DNA from 2 places in the Rahnella sp. RFA10(1/100) genome. Region 2 is predicted to be linked to the other one. Evidence: predicted binding sites of a transcription regulator. Region 2 holds the regulator's gene; the other holds the start of a gene.

Region 1 (10,979 bases), on a different contig from region 2:
TATGCGATGTGCCTAACGAGGTAACTGTGAGTTTTTCTCCTGAATTGCCGTATCTGAATTTACCTTCGCTCAATGTGTTGAAAACCTTTGCTGTGGTGGCGCAGACGCTCAATCTGACGCATGCGGCATCGTTGTTGCATATTACACAAGGCGCGGTCAGCCGCCAGATTACCGGGCTTGAGGCCACGCTGGGTTATCCGTTGTTTTTACGTCAGGCCCGCGGGCTGACGCTGACCCCGCGCGGGGCACAGCTGTTGCCGCCGGTACAACAGGCGCTGGCGCTGATGGGCGAAGCCCTGAAACGTGTCGGTTCGCACCCGGATACGTTACGCATTAAATGCCCGACCTGTTCCATGCGCTGGTTGCTGCCGCGGGTGATTCAGTTGCAAAACGACAGGCCCGATATGCAGATTGAGCTGACGGCTTCCATTGCCCACGGCGTGGATTTCAGCAACGAGCATTTTGATGCCGCCGTGGTGTTCGGGCGTCAGCCGGAATCACAGCGCCGCGCGCATCATCTGTTTGACGAAGTACTGACGCCGGTGTGTACCCCGGATTTCCTGTCGCGTCATGAAGGGAAAACGGAAGTGGCGGATCTGGCCGATAAAACGTTGCTTCACCCGACGCGGGATCGTCGCGACTGGTTGTTGTGGCTGCGTGAGGAAGGCGTGCAGGGGCTGCCTTCGGCGAAATCGCAGCATTTTGATACGCTGGATCTGGCGATCAACTCGGCATTACAGGGCTATGGTGTTGCGATAGGTGATCTGACATTAATTGAAGATGATTTGCAGGCGGGAAGGGTGATTGCGCCGTTCCCGCTGTGTGTGGCAAGCGGGGCATCGTATACGCTGTTGTATCCGGAAAACCCGACACCCGCGCTGAAAGTTGCCATTGATTTTCTTAATGAAGAAGCGCGGCTCAGCCGGGAAAAACTGAGCGCGCTGTTGTCCACCTCGCACCGGTTAGTCAGTACAGGTTAATCAGTACAGTGTGGTCAGGGCGCTGGCGATGGCACCGGTCAGTTTGCTCAGTTCTTCAGGTGAAATGATGTACGGTGGCATCAGATAAATCAGTTTACCGAACGGACGTATCCACACTCCCTGCCCGACGAAATGCTTCTGCAACCGCGCCATGTCTACCGGCTGGCGCATTTCCACCACACCTATTGCTCCGAGCACCCGTACGTCAGCAACGGCCGGATGCTCTGCCAGTGGCCGCAACCCGGCATTCAGCTGCTTTTCAATGTTCAGTACCTGTGCCTGCCAGCGGTTTTCCGCCAGTAAATGCAGACTGGCGTTGGCGACCGCGCAGGCCAGCGGATTGCCCATAAAGGTCGGGCCATGCATGAAACATCCGGCCTCGCCGTCGCTGATCACCTGCGCCACATGGCGGGTGGTAAGCGTGGCGGAGAGTGTCATATAGCCGCCGGTCAGCGCTTTACCGAGGCAGAGAATATCCGGTGAAATCCCGGCGTGATCGCAGGCAAACAGCTTACCGGTGCGGCCAAAACCGGTGGCAATTTCATCAGCAATCAGCAACACGCCGTATTCATCGCATAACTTACGTACGCGGTTGAGATACCGCGGGTGATAAATCCGCATTCCGCCCGCGCCCTGAACCACCGGTTCTAAAATGACTGCCGCAATTTTGTGGTGATTCTCGTCCAGCATGTTGGCAAACGGCGCGATATCCGCCTCATTCCATTCACCGTCAAAACGGCTCTGCGGCGCATCGGCAAAAAGATGCTGTGGCAGATAACCCTGATACAAACTGTGCATCGAATTTTGCGGATCACAGACCGACATCGCGCCAAAGGTGTCGCCGTGATAACCATTGCGCAGGGTCAGCAAGGTCTGCCGTTTTTCGCCGCGCGCCTGCCAGTATTGCATCGCCATTTTCAGCGCCACTTCAACGGCCACCGAACCGGAATCTGCCAGAAATACACATTCAAGACCCGCAGGCGTCATCTCTACCAGACGACGGGATAACGCAATCGCCGGCGGGTGAGTCATCCCGCCAAACATGACATGTGACATTTTTCCGATTTGTGCGATGGCCGCCTGATTGAGCTGCGGATGGTTGTAGCCGTGGATCGCTGCCCACCATGACGACATACCGTCCACCAGCTGGCGGCCATCAGCCAGTTGTAACATCACGCCGGATGCGGATTCGACCGGATACGCGGGCAGCGGTTTGGTCATAGACGTATACGGGTGCCAGATGTGGCGCTGGTCGAATTCAATATCGGCGGGTGTCATAAACGAGTCCTGCTGAGGGTAAGTTGTAAACCAAAAAATAATTTTAACGTTGACGGTAAACCAAAACAAATTAAAAATGGTTTACGGATTATGAAAACATCAAGCCCAAAATCATTCTGATTGCATCTAGGCAGCCTGAAGGATGAAGGGGTAACAGATTATTATTTGGAGAAGTCATCAATGACTACCCGCACCCACTGGACGCTGGAAAAAACCCAGGCCCTGTTCGATAAGCCATTCCTTGAGCTGATGTTCGAGGCGCAGCAAATCCACCGTCAGCATTTCGATCCGCGTCAGGTTCAGGTCAGTACCTTGCTGTCGATCAAAACCGGTGCCTGTCCGGAAGACTGTAAATATTGCCCGCAGAGTTCCCGTTACAAAACCGGGCTGGAGTCTGAACGTCTGATGCAAGTCGAGCAGGTGCTCGAATCTGCCCGTCAGGCGAAAGCCGCCGGTTCGACCCGGTTCTGCATGGGCGCGGCGTGGAAAAACCCGCATGACCGCGACATGCCCTACCTTGAACAAATGGTGCAGGGTGTGAAAGAGATGGGCATGGAAACCTGCATGACCCTCGGCACGCTGAACACCACGCAGGCACAGCGTCTGGCGCACGCCGGGCTGGATTTCTACAACCATAACCTTGATACCTCGCCGGAATTTTACGGCAGCATCATTACCACCCGCAGCTATCAGGAACGTCTGGACACACTGGCGGAAGTGCGCGGCGCGGGCATTAAAGTGTGCTCCGGCGGGATTGTCGGTTTGGGCGAAACCGTGAAAGATCGCGCCGGTTTACTGATGCAGCTGGCGAACCTGCCGGTGCCACCGGAAAGCGTGCCGATCAATATGCTGGTGAAAGTGAAAGGCACGCCGCTGGCTGATAACGACGATGTGGATCCGTTTGATTTCATCCGCACCATCGCGGTGGCGCGCATCATGATGCCGCAGTCTTATGTGCGTTTGTCCGCCGGTCGTGAGCAGATGAGCGAGCAGACCCAGGCAATGTGCTTTATGGCCGGTGCCAACTCCATCTTCTACGGCTGTAAACTGCTGACCACGCCCAACCCGGCGGAAGACAAAGACTTAATTCTGTTCGGCAAACTGGGGCTTAACCCGCAGGCATTCGAAACAGAAATGGGCGATAACCAGCAGCAGGCCGTGCTGGCTGAACAGCTGGTTCATGCGGATACCGACCAGTTTTACAACGCCGCCGTATAACCGATGAGCTGGCAAACGCGGATTAACGAAGCGGTAGCCGCGCGTAAACAGGCAGCGGCATTTCGCGTACGGCAGCCAAACCGGGGCGGCAGCGCACGCTTCCTGACGCAGGGCGAACGGCGTTATCTGAACTTTTCAGGTAACGATTACCTGGGCCTGAGTCAGGACGCAGACGTGATTGCCGCGTGGCAGCAGGGCGCGCAGAGATATGGTGTCGGCAGCGGCGGTTCCGGCCACGTCACCGGTTACAGCGATGCGCATGCAGAGTTTGAGCAACAGCTGGCCGGCTGGCAGGGATATCCGCGTGCGTTGCTGTTTATCTCCGGTTTTGCGGCAAATCAGGCGGTTCTCGCGGCGCTGATGCAAAGCGATGATCGCGTGCTGGCTGACAAACTCAGCCATGCGTCTTTGCTGGAAGCCGCAGCGCATGCGCCTTCGCTGTTGCGCCGTTTTCATCACAATCAGCCGGATTCCCTGCAACGCCTGTTAGAAAAACCGGTAACCGGTGAAACGCTGGTGGTGACCGAAGGCGTATTCAGCATGGACGGCGACATGGCACCGCTGGCTGATCTGCAGCATTTATGCCAGGCACACGGCAGCTGGCTGATGGTCGATGACGCACACGGCGTGGGTGTTACCGGTGAACAAGGGCGGGGCAGTTGCTGGCAGCAGGGCATCAGGCCGGAACTGCTGGTGGTTACCTTCGGAAAAGCTTTCGGCTGCAGCGGCGCGGCGGTGCTGTGTGATGATGCTACTGCCGATTATTTGTTGCAGTTCGCCCGCCATCTGATTTACAGCACATCGATGCCGGCAGCGCAGGTGTGTGCGTTACAGGCGTCACTGGCACGAGTCCGGCAGGATGACGGCTTGCGTGATAAACTGGCGGCCAATATTGCGCGTTTTCGCGCGGGTGCCGCCGGTTTGCCCTATCAGCTCACCGGTTCGCAAACGGCGATCCAGCCGGTGATTGTGGGTGAAAATCAGCCCGCGCTGGATCTGGCTTCGGCGCTTCGCGGGCGCGGTTTATGGGTCAGTGCCATCCGTCCACCGACGGTGCCACCGGGCAGTGCGCGGCTGCGCATTACCCTGACGGCGGCGCATGAGCCGGAAGATATCGATTTTTTGCTGGAGTCCCTTTATGGGTGCAGTCACTGAATTAGTGAACAAACAAGCGGTGGCCGATGCGTTCAGTCGCGCCGCCATCAGCTATGAAAACGCCGCGCAGTTGCAGCGTGATGTGGGTGAGGAATTGCTGGCGCTGGCAGCGCCGTATCTGAAAGATTCCGGCAAGATTGTCGTCGATGCCGGTTGCGGCACCGGCCACTTCAGCCGGTACTGGCGCGCGCAGGGCAAAAATGTCATTGCGCTGGATCTCTCCGAAGGCATGCTGAACCGTGCGCGTGAACTGGATTCAGCCGATGAATATATCCCTGGGGACATCGAACGTCTGCCGTTTGCCGACAATTCTGTCGACATCTGCTTTAGCAATCTGGCCGTGCAGTGGTGCAACGCACTGCCGCGCGCGCTGGAAGAAATGCACCGGGTCACCCGCAACGGCGGGCTGGTACTGTTTTCTACCCTGGCAGAAGGTTCGCTCAATGAACTGGCTGCGGCGTGGATGAAGGTCGATGGCCGGCGTCACGTGAACCAGTTCCTGACACCGGACAAAATCGCTGAAGCCTGTGCGCCGTATCGTCATGAAGTGACGTTCAGCGATCACGTTGCCCGATTTCCTGATGTCATGTCACTGCTTCGTTCGCTGAAAGGCATCGGCGCGACGCACATCAAGAACGGCCGGCTCGGCGGCCTGGGTGGCAGGGAACGTCTGCAATTACTGGACAAACACTATGCCCGCCGCGACGGCATCCTGCCGCTCAACTACCGGCTGGTCTACGGCATTTTGCAGGTCGAAGAACTGATCCCTCGCTGATCGGCTCCTCCCCTTCGCTGGGGAGGGAGCCAACCAACACCAGACTTTTATTAAAATAAATGATGAAAAAATACTTTATTACCGGCACCGACACTGAAGTCGGTAAAACCGTGGCGACCACTGCTTTTTTACAGGCTGCTGCATGCGCCGGACACACAACCGCCGGTTATAAACCGGTGGCATCAGGCAGTGAAATGACCGGGGAAGGGCCTCGCAACAGTGATGCGCTGGCCTTGCAGGCTTACAGCACTGTCGGGCTGCGTTATGACGAAGTGAACCCGTGCACGTTTATCGAACCGACGTCACCTCATATCGTCAGCGAACTGGAAAACCGGCCGATTGATCCACAGGTGTTATCAGACGGGTTGCGTCATCTCGAACCGCTGGCGGACTGGGTGGTGGTGGAAGGCGCGGGCGGCTGGTACACGCCGCTGACGGCAGATTACACGTTTGCCGACTGGGCGGTGGCCGAACAATTGCCGGTAGTGTTAGTGGTAGGCATGCGGCTCGGTTGTATTAACCATGCCGTGCTGACGGCGCAGGCCATTGTACAAAGCGGCTTGCCTCTGGCAGGCTGGATAGCCAATGACATTCAGGAAACGGGGAAGCATCATCAGGCTTACAGAGAGACACTCACGCGTATGCTGCCTGCGCCCCTGTTGGGCGAGATCCCGTACCTGACTCAGGGTTTGGACGTGAATTTAGGCCAATATCTGGATCTGGACCGCCTCACCCGCTGAGACATCAGACGGTCAGATAATTTTTGACTAACGTATCGTCAAGCTGCGCCAGCGTGCCTTGCGCGATGTTTCGTCCGTCATCGACCAGACAGAAACGGTCCGCGACGCTGCGGATGAACGGCAATTTATGGCCGACCAGCAACAATGTCAGACCAAGATCACGGTTCAGGCGGTGAATAATATTACCCATATTCGCCGCCATTGATGCGCTGGTATGCTCGGTGGGTTCATCCAGAATCAGTAATTCAGGCTCCTGAACCAGTGCACGGCTGATTGCCAGTTGCTGCTGCTGGCTTTCATCAAGTTCACCGGCTTTGCGCGCTCCCATTTCCTTTAGTGTCGGAAAAAGGTCATACACTTCTTCCGGCACACGACGGGTCTTATTCCGGCTGGCCATCATAGCAATTTGCAGGTTTTCATCGACGCTCATCTGGGAGAAAATCTGCCGTCCTTGTGGCACGTAACCGATACCCATTTGCGCACGGCTTTCGACCGGCAAATTCAGCAGACTTTGCGGTTCTTCATCACGTGATTGCCAGGAAATTGCACCGCTTTTCACCGGAAGATGCCCCATGATGCAGTTCACCAGCGTGGTTTTTCCTACGCCATTTCGCCCGATCAGGCAGGTACATTGACCGCGGTACAGTTCGAGATTGATATCCCACAGAATATGTTTTTGCCCATAATACTGATTAACTGATTTTACACTTAACATCAGATCTCCCTCCCGCACGGAGCCTTCCGCTGAACTTCACTTTGACGGCCACTGTCATATTTCTGACATTTATGTTCCGCTATTGATGCCCCTGACAGAATTTAATCCCGTTTGTTGACGGACAATCTGACAGCATCAATGACAGATAAATATCCCTTAACCAGTCATAAATGGGGCTAAGAGAGGTTTCCCTACGTTAAAAATGATTCTGTACCCCAGAAAACAGGGAGATCTTCATTTTTTACGCCGGGGTGAAAAAAGCAGTTCTGGCTGCCTTAACCTTTTCATGCACAGACGTTGCAACTCTCAGGCCAAGTTTGTAAAAACGGCAGGGAAAAGGGGCGTTGCATGGGTGTTACCAGCCAGGCCCCTTACAATTTAGGATTATTCATTAGCGTTTCTGAGGTTTTGAGTTTTCCCCCGCAGGGTGCGGCATCAAGGGAACTGCACTTTGCCAGTGCTGCCCTTACTGCTTTTGGTGCAACCTCATGGACAAACATGAGCAAAAAATCCTGTCGGGATGCACTTTTGGTTTTTGCAAGAAACATCAGCCTGACTCTCTAGGCAAAATAGGCATAAATAAGGAGATAAAAAAGATAAAAAATAACTAAAAAAGACCTCTCAGACCGGCAGGAGGCAAAATCCTGTTTTTTACCAACTCCCGCAGCGCGGGGCGTGCTGAGACTTATCCACTATTCCTGTGGATAACCTTGTGTATGAGAGTAAGAAAAGTTGCTACAGACGAGTCAGCATGCGGGTTCCGCTCAGTTTGCCCGTATTCGCAGCTTTTTAGTGATAATCTTTTTAATCAATGAGTTACCTAAAAGCAATACAGTCGTAATTCGTTCGTCATAGTTGTGTCAATCTTCGTCAGCCTGTGGTCAGGAAGCGGAAGGGGAAAGAATTTTGGGAAAAAATGTCACCTGATGGTGAGAGATCTCATCCTTCATATCCTAAAAAAGTGCAGCAGCGCCAGCAGGTTAAACGCAAACATCCTTTATCGGTTGGAAGCTGGTTTTATATACAGTATTATAGCGAAGGTAAAATCAGGGCTGGCAAAAATCGCGAAGTCTTTCATACTATTTTTCCGCAAACTGTTCACCCGTACAGCGCGCACGGCCCTATGCGTTCCCATTTCAGTCAGGTAGCCCGTCATGAGTAAAGTGTTCAAACTGCATTCCGAATTTAAACCGTCCGGCGATCAGCCAGAGGCGATACGCCGTCTGGAAGAAGGGCTGGAGAACGGGCTGGCGCACCAGACATTGCTCGGGGTCACCGGTTCGGGCAAAACCTTTACCGTGGCGAATGTGATTGCGGATCTGAACCGTCCGACGATGGTACTGGCCCCCAACAAAACGCTGGCCGCGCAGTTATACGGTGAGATGAAAGAATTCTTCCCGGAAAACGCCGTCGAATATTTCGTCTCTTACTATGACTATTATCAGCCAGAGGCGTATGTCCCAAGTTCAGATACTTTTATCGAAAAAGACGCCTCGGTGAACGAACACATCGAGCAGATGCGCCTTTCTGCCACCAAAGCTCTGCTCGAACGACGTGATGTCATTGTGGTGGCTTCTGTTTCAGCGATATACGGTCTGGGCGATCCGGATTTGTACCTGAAAATGATGCTTCATCTGACCAAAGGGATGATTATCGATCAGCGTTCGATCCTGCGTCGTCTGGCAGAGCTGCAATATGCACGCAACGATCAGGCTTTCCAGCGCAGTACTTTCCGCGTGCGTGGCGAAGTGATTGATGTGTTCCCGGCTGAATCGGATGATCTGGCGTTGCGCATTGAGCTGTTTGATCAGGAAGTTGAACGTCTTTCGCTGTTTGATCCGCTGACCGGCCAGGTGCAACATGAAGTGCCGCGTTTTACCATTTACCCTAAAACGCACTACGTAACGCCGCGCGAACGTATTGTACAGGCGATGGAAGAAATCAAGGTCGAACTGGCGGATCGCCGCAAGGTGCTGCTTGCCAATAACAAACTGCTGGAAGAGCAACGTATCAGCCAGCGTACGCAGTTTGATCTCGAAATGATGAATGAGTTGGGTTATTGCTCCGGTATTGAAAACTACTCACGTTATCTGTCCGGCCGCGGGCCGGGCGAGCCGCCACCGACGTTGTTTGATTATCTTCCGGCTGACGGCCTGCTGATTGTCGATGAATCGCACGTCACCATTCCGCAAATCGGCGGTATGTACAAAGGCGACCGCTCTCGTAAAGAAACGCTGGTGGAATATGGTTTCCGTCTGCCTTCCGCGCTGGATAACCGCCCGATGCGTTTTGAGGAATTCGAAGCGCTGGCACCCCAAAGTATTTATGTCTCAGCCACGCCGGGGAAATACGAGCTGGAGAAGTCCGGTGACGATGTGGTCGATCAGGTGGTGCGTCCGACCGGTCTGCTGGATCCGATCATTGAAGTACGGCCGGTGACCACACAGGTGGATGACCTGTTATCGGAGATCCGTAAACGTGTCGCGATTAACGAGCGTGTGCTGGTCACCACGCTGACCAAACGTATGGCCGAGGATTTGACGGAGTATCTGGAAGAACACGGCGAGAAGGTGCGTTACCTGCACTCTGACATCGATACCGTTGAGCGTGTGGAAATTATCCGCGATTTGCGTCTGGGGGAATTTGACGTGCTGGTGGGGATCAACTTGCTGCGCGAAGGGCTGGATATGCCGGAAGTGTCGCTGGTGGCCATTCTGGATGCGGATAAAGAAGGCTTCCTGCGTTCTGAACGTTCACTCATCCAGACCATCGGCCGTGCAGCGCGTAACCTCAACGGTAAAGCGATTCTCTACGGTGATAAAATTACCCACTCGATGGCCCGTGCCATTGAAGAAACCGAACGTCGTCGCGCCAAACAGGAAGCGTATAACCTCGAAAACGGCATCACGCCGATGGGGCTGAATAAGAAGATCTCCGACATCCTGCAACTCGGTCAACCGAAGACCAAAAAGAACAAAGACAAACGCGATGCCGAAGCGGCGCAGACCTTCAAATCGCTTACGCCAAAAGCGCTGGAGCAGCGCATTAAAGAGCTGGAAAGCAAAATGTATGCGCACGCGCAAAATCTGGAGTTCGAAGAAGCGGCTAACACCCGTGACGAGCTGCATGCGTTGCGCGAGCAGTTTATTGCGATTTCGTAAAGCGGTCCCCAAATAAGTCGGGTGATTGAACGCAGCCAACCCACAGGCAATGTGAAGTATGTCGGGGATAAAAGTGATAGACTGCGCGGCCTGTAAATCATCACCCTGACATCTTAAAATGACGAGCGAGCCAATGACGGATACACCACAAAACCCTGGCGCAGCGAAAGATCCGCTGCACGGCGTCACGCTGGAAAAACTGCTGACAACACTGGTGGATAACTTTGGCTGGCCTGCGCTGGCCTCACAGGTCAATATCAATTGCTTCAAAAGTGACCCGAGTGTGAAATCCAGCCTGAAGTTCCTGCGCCGCACACCCTGGGCGCGTAAGGAAGTGGAAACCTTATATCTGGATTTTATCGAAGGCCATCTGCGCCCGGATTTGACCCGCAGCAAGCGCCGCACCCCCTCGTCTGCACAGGTGCCGCAAAAAACCAAAGTCAGTACCGCCGCACCTGCAGCCGACAGCCCCTGGAATAATCATCCGCTGGTGAAAAAGTAATTCAACGTGTTCTTGTGAGGAGAAAACTCGTGTCAGAGCAACGTGTTCTTATTGTGGTAGATATGCAAAACGGGGTATTTGCTTCGCCGCGTTATGACCGCAGCGGACGGGTCGAACAGATTAATCAACTGATAGCCCGGGCAGGGCGCGTCATCTTCATTCAACACGCTGAAGGCGAAATGACGGAAGGGAGTGAATACTGGCAGGTATTGCCGGAGCTACATCTGCCGGAAGACGCACTTTCCGTGACTAAAACCGCCTGCGATTCTTTCTACCGCACCTCCCTCGATCATGTTCTGCAGGAAGAACTGAACGTAACCGGTTTTACTATCTGCGGTTGTGCGACGGACTATTGTGTAGATACCACCATCAAGGTTGCTGCCAGCAAAGGTTATGCCGTGACGGTCGCGTCGGATGCGCATACCACTGGCGATCGTACATATGTTTCAGCGCAG
Region 2 (10,979 bases):
CAAGATGAAAGATGTGCAGATTAGCCATCTGTTTGCTGAAGATGGTGATCGTTTCTCCAAATTCTCTGCCACGTTTGAAGACCAGATGCTGGTCGATTTCTCTAAAAACCGTATCACTGCAGAGACGCTCGATAAACTGCAGACGCTGGCGAAAGAGACTGACCTTCAGGGCGCAATCAAATCGATGTTCTCTGGCGAGAAGATCAACCGCACCGAAGACCGTGCTGTTCTGCACGTAGCCCTGCGTAACCGCAGCAACACACCAATCATCGTGGACGGCAAAGATGTTATGCCGGAAGTGAACGCAGTTCTGGCGAAAATTAAAGGTTTCACCGGGCGCGTTATCGGTGGCGAGTGGAAAGGGTATACCGGCAAAGCCATCACTGATGTGGTGAACATCGGGATCGGCGGTTCAGACCTCGGTCCGTTCATGGTGACTGAAGCACTGCGTCCGTACAAAAATCATCTGAATATGCATTTCGTCTCCAACGTAGATGGCACGCATATCGCTGAAACGCTGAAAGATTTGTCTCCGGAAACCACGCTGTTCCTGGTGGCATCAAAAACCTTCACCACACAGGAAACCATGACCAACGCCCACAGCGCGCGTGACTGGTTCCTGGAAACTGCCGGCGACAACAAACACGTGGCGAAACACTTCGCTGCGCTGTCTACCAACGGTAAAGCAGTGAGCGAGTTTGGTATCGATACCGACAACATGTTCGAATTCTGGGACTGGGTCGGCGGTCGTTACTCTCTGTGGTCAGCAATCGGTCTGTCTATCGCGTTGTCTGTTGGGTTCGATAACTTCGAACAATTGCTGAGCGGTGCTCATGCAATGGACAAACACTTCGCGAATACGCCGGCTGAGAAAAACCTGCCGGTGCTGCTGGCACTGATCGGCATCTGGTATAACGATTTCTACGGCACTGAAACCGAAGCTATCCTGCCATACGACCAGTACATGCACCGTTTTGCCGCTTACTTCCAGCAAGGCAACATGGAATCTAACGGTAAGTTCGTTGACCGTAACGGTAATCCGGTGGATTACCAGACGGGCCCGATCATCTGGGGTGAGCCGGGCACTAACGGCCAGCATGCGTTTTATCAGCTGATTCACCAGGGGACTAAAATCATCCCTTGTGACTTCATTGCGCCAGCCATCAGCCATAACCCGCTGAGCGATCACCACGCGAAACTGCTGTCTAACTTCTTCGCCCAGACGGAAGCGCTGGCATTCGGTAAATCTCTGGACGTTGTCGAGAAAGAATTCGCCGATCAGGGCAAAAAACCGGAAGACGTGAAACACGTTGCGCCGTTCAAAGTGTTCGAAGGGAACCGTCCGACCAACTCCATCCTGCTGCGTGAAATCACGCCTTACAGCCTGGGTGCGTTGATCGCGATGTACGAACACAAAATCTTTACTCAGGGCGTGATCCTCAACATCTACACTTTCGACCAATGGGGTGTAGAACTGGGCAAACAGCTGGCAAACCGTATCCTGCCAGAACTGGAAGATGACAAAGACGTGACCGGGCATGACAGTTCGACTAACGGTCTGATCAACCGCTTCAAAAACTGGCGCTAATACCCGTTATCTTTCGCGCTGCCCCGGCATTGGCTGCCTTCATGAACCCCGGTCACATACTTGTGTATGCTCCCGGGGATTCATTCAGTTGCCGCCTGGATGCAACACGAATGATTTAGGGCATTAAGGTTTTTATACGTCAAAATAAAAGGGTTAGCCTTCACCGGCTGGCCCTTTTTTAATGGCGCTTTTCCTGTGCTGACTCTGTGGTATTCTGCGGGTATTAATAACAAAAGTGGGATGTAGATCACATGGCAGGATCAAAGCGGGCATTAATGATATCCGTCATTATGCAGCGAATTTTGAATATATTCTTATTAGGACTGGCCGCAATCCTGATGATTTTTATCGGGCGTGAAACCTACCACTTAGCAATGGTGCTGTTCGTGAATAACGATCAGTCGTCCTCGTATCTGCTCATCGAGGGGATTGTGATTTACTTCCTCTATTTTGAGTTTATTGCCCTGATAATTAAATATTTTTCATCGGGCTATCATTTCCCTTTACGCTATTTTATTTACATCGGTATCACCGCGATCATCCGTTTGATCATCGTTGATCACAAAAGTCCTTACGACACATTGGTTTACGCCTGCGCCATCCTGGTGCTGGTTGTGACGCTGTTCCTGGCCAATGGCGAACGTCTGCGTCGCGAATAAATGAGGCAATTACTGCCTCGCATTCATACGCTAGAATGTGAGGCAGATAATTCATTGGAGGTATGAACACCTTCATTACGGAGCCATTGATGTCTGATTCCCATTCCACCGAAAAATCCCCGATCCACTGGTTTGACGATCCTTCGCAGGTGCCTGCGGATGTGGCTGACTGGCTGATGGAAATGGGATCCATGACCCGCCGGTTTGAAAAACAGGGTGTGACCGTCACCGTGAAACCGCAAAACGAATGTTTTGTCAGCCGCGAAGAACTGGGTGAAAGCGAGGCGCAGCAGTTGCCGGAAAGCGCCCGTTACTGGATCCGGGAAATCGTATTGTTTGGTGACGCACAACCGTGGCTGCTGGGGCGCACGGTCATTCCTGAAGAAACACTGACCGGGCCAGATCTGGCGCTGGTCGATTTAGGGACTGTGCCGCTGGGCCGCTACCTGTTCAGTGGCAATAATCTGTCCCGTGATTATATCCATCTGGGTCAATTACACAGTGAGCAGGGCGAGTTATGGGCACGCCGTTCCCGCCTGCGCTTGTCTGACAAGCCGCTGTTGTTGACCGAAATTTTCCTACCGGACTCACCGGTTCATCGTCCGCAAAGCCAGGCGGAGCAGGAATGAGTCAGACTAACCAAGCAGGAGAACAAAGAGTGTCAGGAAGTATGACTCAGGGCACATGGCGTGATTACTGCCGCCTGATGCGTATTGATAAGCCGATCGGCTCATTGTTGCTGTTGTGGCCAACGTTATGGGCGCTGTGGGTAGCCGGTGGCGGAATGCCCTCTGCGAAGATTTTGCTGGTCTTCGTGCTGGGCGTGTTTTTCATGCGTGCCGCCGGTTGCGTAGTGAATGACTACGCCGATCGCAAATTTGATGGTCATGTAAAACGTACCGCTCAACGGCCATTGCCGAGCGGGGCGATCACTGGCAAGCAGGCGAAAATATTATTCGTCGGACTGGTGCTGGTGTCATTCCTGCTGGTTCTGCTGCTTAACCGCATGACCATTTTACTGTCTCTGGCCGGACTGGCGCTGGCATGGATTTACCCATTCATGAAGCGCGTCAGTCATCTGCCTCAGGTCGTTTTAGGCGCAGCGTTTGGCTGGGCTATCCCGATGGCTTATGCGGCGGTGAGCGAAAGTGTGCCGCTCAGTTGCTGGTTAATGTTCGTGGCAAATATCTGCTGGACGGTGGCTTACGATACGCAATACGCGATGGTCGATCGTGACGATGATGTGAAAATCGGCGTGAAATCGACAGCGATTCTGTTTGGACGTTTTGACACGCTGATCATCGGCCTGCTGCAACTGGCAACGCTGGTTCTGATGGGCATTGTCGGCCATCTTTCCCAGCTCGGTGCACCGTTTTACTGGTCGCTGCTGCTGGCTGCTGCGCTGTTTGTACATCAGCAGAAGCTGATTGCCAAACGTGAACGTGATGCCTGTTTCCTGGCTTTCCGCCAGAACAATTATGTCGGGCTGGTGCTGTTCCTCGGCATTCTGATGAGCCTGTCAGGGTTCACGTTGTAAATATTCCTGAACTGATTCAACGCCCATAAAAAAACGCCCGGCCTCCGTAAAGAGTCCGGGCGTTTTTATGCAGCCAGCACTGGCTGGCGCTAATGGCGGTTAATGATTGGTATCGCGCACATCCAGCTTCGGCTCCGCCGGAGGCGCAGTCGGTTGCGGCAAATCAGACGGCATACCCGCACTCTCAATGGTCAGCTTGATGTCTGATGTCATCAGATCACTGAGCATGAGATAAATTTCACGTGTTTGTTCCTGAATGGCATCACCGCTGTCACTGATATAGCCTTCAGCGCGAAGTGTACCGACCAGCGTCGAGAAAACGGCTTTATCGAAGAATTCAGGGGCATTGATACCGTGCAGTACGGACAAACGCTGCGCCATAATCCGGCTCTCTTTCTCCAGCGCACCACGGTTGATACTTGGGTTATTGGTGAGCAGGGAGAAGGTAATCGCGTAGCGTTGCAGCGTTTCACGTACACCGGCCGCCAGCAGTTGCAGGGTACGGATCCGCGCCGGATTAAGGGTCAGTTCATCATCTTCAAGATGAATGATTTGCTGGCGTGCCAGTTCCAGCGTCAAAACATCCAATACCTGTGGCAGCTCAGACGTCTCGAAATGCATAAACAATTCGGCTTTGAGCATCGGATAAATCAGTTCGACCTGACGCAGTAATTCCGCGCGGCTGACCTGACGGTGATGCATCACAATGCTTGAAATCAGCGACGGCAACACCAGCATATGATGGATGTTGTTGCGGTAGTACGTCATCAGAACGGCCTGTTCGCGCGGCAGTACGATGATGTCGCCAATGTTGTCTTTCTCAACCTGGAACTTGTTCATGTTCAGCGCGTGATCGAGCAACTGATCGGCAGTCAGATCCGGCACCGTTGAATCCGCGTTGTAAGGTACGTTACGCAATAATTGCAGGTAGCAGTCGATTTGCTCGGTCAGTTGTTCACGGGTCAGTGAACGCTGGCGTGAGGCCAGCAGCGCGGTACAACACAAGTTCATAGCATTGGCTGCTGCTGAATTGTTGATACGCACCATGATCTGTTCTGCTAAGTCCTGTACCGTTGGCGTCAGCCAGCTAGGACGTTGTGCTTCGATCGGGTCGATGGCTTCACGCCAGGTCGGCACATTCTGGTTCAGGTAAGTGGTCAGATGCAGCGGTTCACCAAAGTTCACATATCCCTGGCCAAGGTTGCGCAGCTTGCGCAAGCCGTTAAGCATTTGCGTCAGGCTTTCTTTCTCTTTGGTCGCACCGCGCAATTCTTTGGCGTACGTACCGACTTCCATGACGTGCTCATAACCGATGTAAATTGGCACCAGCGTGATCGGGCGTGAACCACCGCGCAACATGGCCTGAATAGTCATGGCCAGCGTACCGGTTTTCGGCTCCAGCAGGCGTCCGGTTCGCGAACGCCCCCCTTCCACAAAGTATTCCACCGAATAACCACGGCTGAATAGTTCGCCCAGATATTCACGGAACACCGTTGAATAGAGCTTGTTTCCTTTGAAGGTTCGACGAATAAAGAACGCGCCCAGACGGCGGAAAATCGGGCCAGCTGGCCAGAAATTCAGGTTGATGCCAGCGGCAATATGCGGCGGTACCAGCCCCTGATGATAGAGCACGTAAGACAGAAGCAGATAGTCCATGTGGCTGCGGTGGCAGGGCACATACACAATTTCCTGGCCGTCCAGCGCCAGCTGGCGTACACGCTCAGCATTATTAACATTGATGCCTTTGTACAAACGGTTCCACGTCCAGCTCAGTACGCGATCAGAGAGGCGCACGGCTTCATAAGAGAAGTCAGCGGCAATCTCTTCCATCAGGGCGATGGCATTTTGCTGGGCTTTTTCGTGGGAAATTTTCTTGCTGCGGGCTTCGTCTTCAATCGCTTTTTCAATGGCTTTTGAGGACAGCAATTTGTTGAACAAGTCCTGACGTGCCGGAAGACGTGGGCCAACGGCGGCCAGACGTTGACGGGAGAAGTGCATCCGCGCCACACGTGCCAGCTTTTGAGCAATGGTTTTATCTGTGCCGTGTTCCGTCGCCATATAACGCAGGGAAACGGTATTGGAGAAGCGGACAAAACTGTCCCGCCCCAGCCAAAGCACAGCGAAGAATTTCTGGATGCCGTTCAGTACGCGCAGATGTGGCGTGTCATCCTGACCTTCACGGCCCGGTGCCCGACCAAACATCACCGACACCGGCAACATCTGAATGTCTAAATCCGGGTTATTGCGGTGCAAATCAAGGTAGTCGTGGAACAGCTTTACGGATTCCTGCTTCGGCGTGTAATAAGAGAATACGCGCGGACCTTCAGCAATAAAGACATGGCTTGGCAGCAGGGTTCCGTCAATTTCCAGCGGAATAAGGGGATCAGGCAGATTCTGTGCCAGACATTGCGCACGCAACGTCAGCAAATCGGCTTTGGAATTATAGGGCAATACATACAAAATCGGCCGCGTCGGGTCTAAATGCAACTCGGTAACCGGATCTGAAGGTATGACCTTGCTCTTTACCAGCAATGAGAGCGGTAAATTCAATAATGTGTAATAAAGTCTACGCCAACCTGACATAAAAACGTGAAGCCTCTTGTTAGCCATTTCGCCGCAAGGATACCAGAAAGCTCAGATGAGATCTGTGGTGATGCAATACCCTTCTTATTTCAAGCCGCAGGGGTGTTGGCTTAAGACGTTCACCCGAATCACTTACTCATGTAAGCTCATCAGGATTCACTTCTTTACCGCCTTTCTGCACCCCGACTATTTGGGGTATAAAGTGCGGCAAATTCTCTAAGGATCAGTAAAAGAAATGGCTAACCAAGTCACTGGATTTACCCGAATTTATAAAGCAGCTGGCTATTCCTGGAAAGGGCTGAAAGCGGCATGGCAAAATGAAGCGGCCTTTCGCCAGGAAGCCAGCGTCGCTATTCCGTTAATTTTGTTATCTTTTTGGTTTGATGTCAGCCCCGTAGAACGCATTCTGCTGGTGGGATCCGTTGTTTTGGTCTGTGTCACTGAACTGCTCAACAGCGCGGTAGAATGCGCGATAGACCGTATCGGATCTGAGTTTCACGTACTTTCAGGTCGTGCAAAAGATATCGGCTCGGCTGCCGTACTTCTGACCATCATATTGGCGTTTTTTGTCTGGGTCAGCATCTTTTGGCCACGATGGTTCTGATTTGGAATCTGCATTCCAGGAATCAACGTTATGCCCTGTTTTTATTCAATCTTAGGTTTTCATTGATCGTTTAGCTGTATATACTCACAGCAAGACTGTATAAACAACCAGGGGGCGGAATGAAAGCTTTAACGACCAGACAACAAGAGGTCTACGACCTTATTCGCGATCATATCTCCACCACCGGTATGCCACCCACCCGCGCAGAGATTGCATCACGTCTGGGGTTCCGTTCCCCCAATGCGGCGGAAGAGCATCTCAAAGCGCTGGCGCGTAAGGGTGTTATTGAGATTGTTTCCGGCGCATCACGTGGCATTCGTTTGCTGATGGAAGAAGAAGAGGGTTTACCGCTGATCGGCCGGGTTGCTGCCGGTGAGCCGTTGCTGGCCCAGCAACATATTGAAGGACACTATCAGGTCGATCCGGCCATGTTTAAGCCGAGTGCCGATTTCCTGCTGCGTGTCAGCGGTATGTCGATGCGTGATATCGGTATTCTTGATGGCGATCTGCTGGCTGTACATAAAACGCAAGACGTGCGTAATGGACAGGTTGTTGTGGCCCGTATAGATGATGAAGTCACCGTGAAACGTCTGAAAAAACAGGGCAGTGTGGTGCAGTTATTGCCTGAAAACAGCGATTTCCAGCCGATCGTGGTTGATTTACGTGAGCAGAATTTCAGCATTGAAGGGCTGGCCGTAGGCGTCATCCGCAACGGTGACTGGATCTGACCTTCGTACTTCGGGCTGCAGATGCGTTGGCTGCGTGCGTTCACCCGAATCACTGACTCCTGTCAGCTCATCGGGATTTTTTTACTTGCCGCCTTCCTGCAACTCGAATGACTCGGTCAGATATTACTGGGTCAAATTCTTGATCCCAATGGTCATATTGTTGATTTGCGGGTTCGTTAGCCGCCTCTGACATACCGCTAAGCTTTAACGTTTCATCTCGTCGCCCCTTCCGGGGCGATGTCACTTACAGGCATAACCTGAACCTCCGGCATGAGATTCTCTATGCAACATCATTCCCCGCGACAAACACTCAAAAACACCTTTTTAAGCCCCGCCGATAAGGCGCTCTGGAGGCTGGCATTGCCGATGATTTTTTCAAATATCACGGTGCCTCTTCTCGGGCTTGTGGATACGGCGGTGATCGGTCATCTCGACAGCCCGGATTATCTCGGCGGAGTGGCTGTGGGTTCGATGATCACGACTTTCCTCTTTATGCTCTTACTTTTTTTACGGATGAGTACCACCGGCATGACCGCTCAGGCGCTGGGCGCGAATGATAACCGGTTGCTGGCGCGCGCTTTCGTACAACCCTTTCTGCTGGCCGTATTGTCTGGTCTCACCATAGTGTTGTTCCGGCACCCCCTGATGGAACAGGCGTTTCATATCGTCGGGGGCAGCCAACCGGTGCTTGAACAGGCGAGGCTGTTTATCGAAATTCGCTGGTTCAGTGCCCCGGCTTCACTGGCGAATCTGGTGATCCTTGGCTGGCTGTTGGGCATTCAGTATGTTCGCGGGCCGGTGATTTTGCTGATTGCCGGGAATCTGCTGAATATCATTCTGGATCTGTGGCTGGTGATGGGGCTGGGCTGGAATGTGCGTGGTGCTGCCATGGCGACGGCAAGTTCCGAGTATTTCACGCTATTTATCGGGCTGTACTTTGTCTGGCGGGTAATGAAGCAACGGGGTATAACCGGCGCACAAATCACCTCGGCCTGGCGTGGTAACCTGCGCCGTCTGCTGGGGCTTAACCGCGACATTATGTTGCGTTCACTTCTGCTTCAGCTTTGCTTTGCCTCACTGACCGTTCTCGGCGCACGGCTTGGCAGCCACATCGTGGCGGTGAATGCGGTGCTGATGAACCTGCTGACCTTCACCGCTTTTGCGCTGGACGGTTTTGCCTATGCTATCGAAGCGCATTCCGGTGAAGCATTCGGTGCCCGGAATCGCCAGAAATTGCTGGATGTCTGGCATGCCGCGTGCCGTCAGGCCGGGCTGGTTGCCCTGATTTTTGCCCTGATTTATGCGCTTGCAGGCGGGGCGATCATTGATGCGCTGACGTCACTACCTGAGTTACGCGAACTGGCGGACCATTATCTGGGCTGGCAAATCATCCTGCCGCTGGTAGCTGTCTGGTGTTATTTACTGGATGGCATGTTTATCGGTGCCACGCGCGGGCGGGATATGCGTAACAGTATGGTCGTGGCGGCGATAGGATACGGGCTGACGCTTTTCAGCTTACCGCTGTTGGGCAACCATGCCTTGTGGCTGGCATTGACGGTTTTCCTGGGGATGCGGGGATTATCCCTTGGCTGGATTTGGTGCCGTTACTGGCGGCACGACACCTGGTTTTCGCTTCATGCGGACTGATTTGTATGCTTTTCAAAGGAATAAACCCCGCCCTGGCGTTATTTCCTGCTTTGGATTAATCCTAATAACGGGTTTTATCTCTGTTTCAGGAGGATTAATCGAGATTCTCTACTAACCTTTGAAGTGTTAAGGACGAACTGCAAGCCAGAAATGCAGTTCACAAAACCCAAGGTAACAGGAGATATTATTATGAATAAGGATCAAGCCGACGGTAACTGGAAACAGTTCAAAGGGAAAGTGAAAGAACAATGGGGTAAATTGACTGATGATGACCTGACAGTGGTTGAAGGTAAACGTGATCAGTTAGTGGGTAAAATTCAGGAGCGCTATGGCTATCAGAAAGATCAGGCCGAGAAAGAGCTCAATGAATGGGAAACCAAAAATAAATATCACTGGTAACATGCGACTCCCCCTCGCATATCAGTGACGTATCCTGAAAAATGCTGCTCCTACCCGGAACAATTCAGGATACGGGTACACGGAAGTACCCAACCTTTGCATTTCACCTTCCCGCAGTCTTTCAGTTCCTCTTCCGTAACACCTTCATCTCTCAGCGTTTTTTCACCACTATACTGTGGTCGTGATCACACCGGTCATGGCTGTCACAGGTTTCCACTACTTTACATTCTGCACATAATCCATGCGCTTCCACCACAGAATGGCGAAGATCAAAGCCGGATTCCATTGCCAGTTTTGCCAGGCGTTCTTCGATGCCATCGGTGGTTTTTTCTGTGACCAGCCCACAGCGGTCACAGATAAACAGCGCAGAAGTATGGCTTGGCTCTTCAAAATGATGGCAGAGAACATAACTATTTGCAGATTCAACGCGGTGAATAAACCCCTGTTCCAGCAGAAAATCCAGCGCCCGGTAAACCGTTGGCGGTTTCGCCTGAGGTTCGCTCACACGCAACAGATCCAGCAAATCATAGGCGCTGATCGCACCGGGTTGTTGCGTCATCAGACGCAGTACTTCCAGCCGCTGCGGGGTCAGGCGAACATTGCGCTGCTGGCAAAGCTCTTCAGCTTGTGAAAGTAATTTTTCCGGGTTATTCAGGGTCATGGCAACGGTCTCTGAGCGCAGATTGGAATAAAGAGGCCACATCATGCGACCCGTGATGATTTTACCATGCTTGCACCAAAACGACGAATTATGCGCCATTCAACCTGCCATCGCGTCCAGCGCCTTTTCCACATACAGATATCCGATACCCATAATCTGCTGCTCCCGGCTCAGTATTCCCGGTGCAATATGCGTAGCCTGAATTTTGACGTGATCGATACGATCAAAGGGATTGAGGCCGCTTTGTCCGCAGACGGTTTTCAGCCAGGCATCGCCAAAACCACAACTGCGGCCATAAAGATAAATGTGATTGATATTCAGAATGTTAAGAAAGTTATACAGACTCAGCCCCAGCGCGCGGGCACCTTCCATAACCTGCTCGCAAATGGCACTTTCACCCCGATGATAGCGGTCGATCAGTTCCTGTGTTGAAGGCGTTCTCCTTGCCGGATCCGCAGGCTCAAGCTGACGGGCCTTTTTCTTTAATGCTGACAATGAGGCCAGCGTTTCGAGGCAACCATATCGTCCGCAGGCGCACCGGTCGCCTTGGGGATCAATGATGGTATGGCCGAT

Evidence for each region. Region 2 encodes LexA, which represses DNA repair genes until DNA is damaged. Its sites were predicted from a motif close to TNCTGTATGTACATACAGNA; they were not measured.
Region 1: a site for LexA is predicted at 7,871-7,890, ahead of uvrB (excinuclease ABC subunit UvrB). Genes of this name have one in related genera too.

What each region holds. Positions count from the first base shown of each region.
Region 1 covers NZ_SEWR01000001.1:1,285,967-1,296,945, reverse strand. The annotation lists gene ETV65_RS05920 (LysR substrate-binding domain-containing protein) at 27-980, shown strand; gene bioA (adenosylmethionine--8-amino-7-oxononanoate transaminase) at 981-2,258, opposite strand; gene bioB (biotin synthase BioB) at 2,439-3,476, shown strand; gene bioF (8-amino-7-oxononanoate synthase) at 3,480-4,631, shown strand; gene bioC (malonyl-ACP O-methyltransferase BioC) at 4,615-5,406, shown strand; gene bioD (dethiobiotin synthase) at 5,466-6,146, shown strand; gene ETV65_RS05890 (ATP-binding cassette domain-containing protein) at 6,151-6,861, opposite strand; gene ETV65_RS05885 (hypothetical protein) at 7,210-7,425, shown strand; gene uvrB (excinuclease ABC subunit UvrB) at 8,016-10,022, shown strand; gene ETV65_RS05875 (VF530 family protein) at 10,156-10,524, shown strand; gene ETV65_RS05870 (isochorismatase family protein) at 10,554-10,979, shown strand, end outside.
Region 2 covers NZ_SEWR01000007.1:247,816-258,794, reverse strand. The annotation lists gene pgi (glucose-6-phosphate isomerase) at 1-1,588, shown strand, start outside; gene psiE (phosphate-starvation-inducible protein PsiE) at 1,840-2,247, shown strand; gene ubiC (chorismate lyase) at 2,337-2,876, shown strand; gene ubiA (4-hydroxybenzoate octaprenyltransferase) at 2,918-3,784, shown strand; gene plsB (glycerol-3-phosphate 1-O-acyltransferase PlsB) at 3,884-6,367, opposite strand; gene ETV65_RS20005 (diacylglycerol kinase) at 6,603-6,971, shown strand; gene lexA (transcriptional repressor LexA) at 7,091-7,699, shown strand; gene dinF (MATE family efflux transporter DinF) at 7,982-9,346, shown strand; gene ETV65_RS19990 (CsbD family protein) at 9,536-9,745, shown strand; gene zur (zinc uptake transcriptional repressor Zur) at 9,897-10,406, opposite strand; gene ETV65_RS19980 (ROK family transcriptional regulator) at 10,506-10,979, opposite strand, start outside.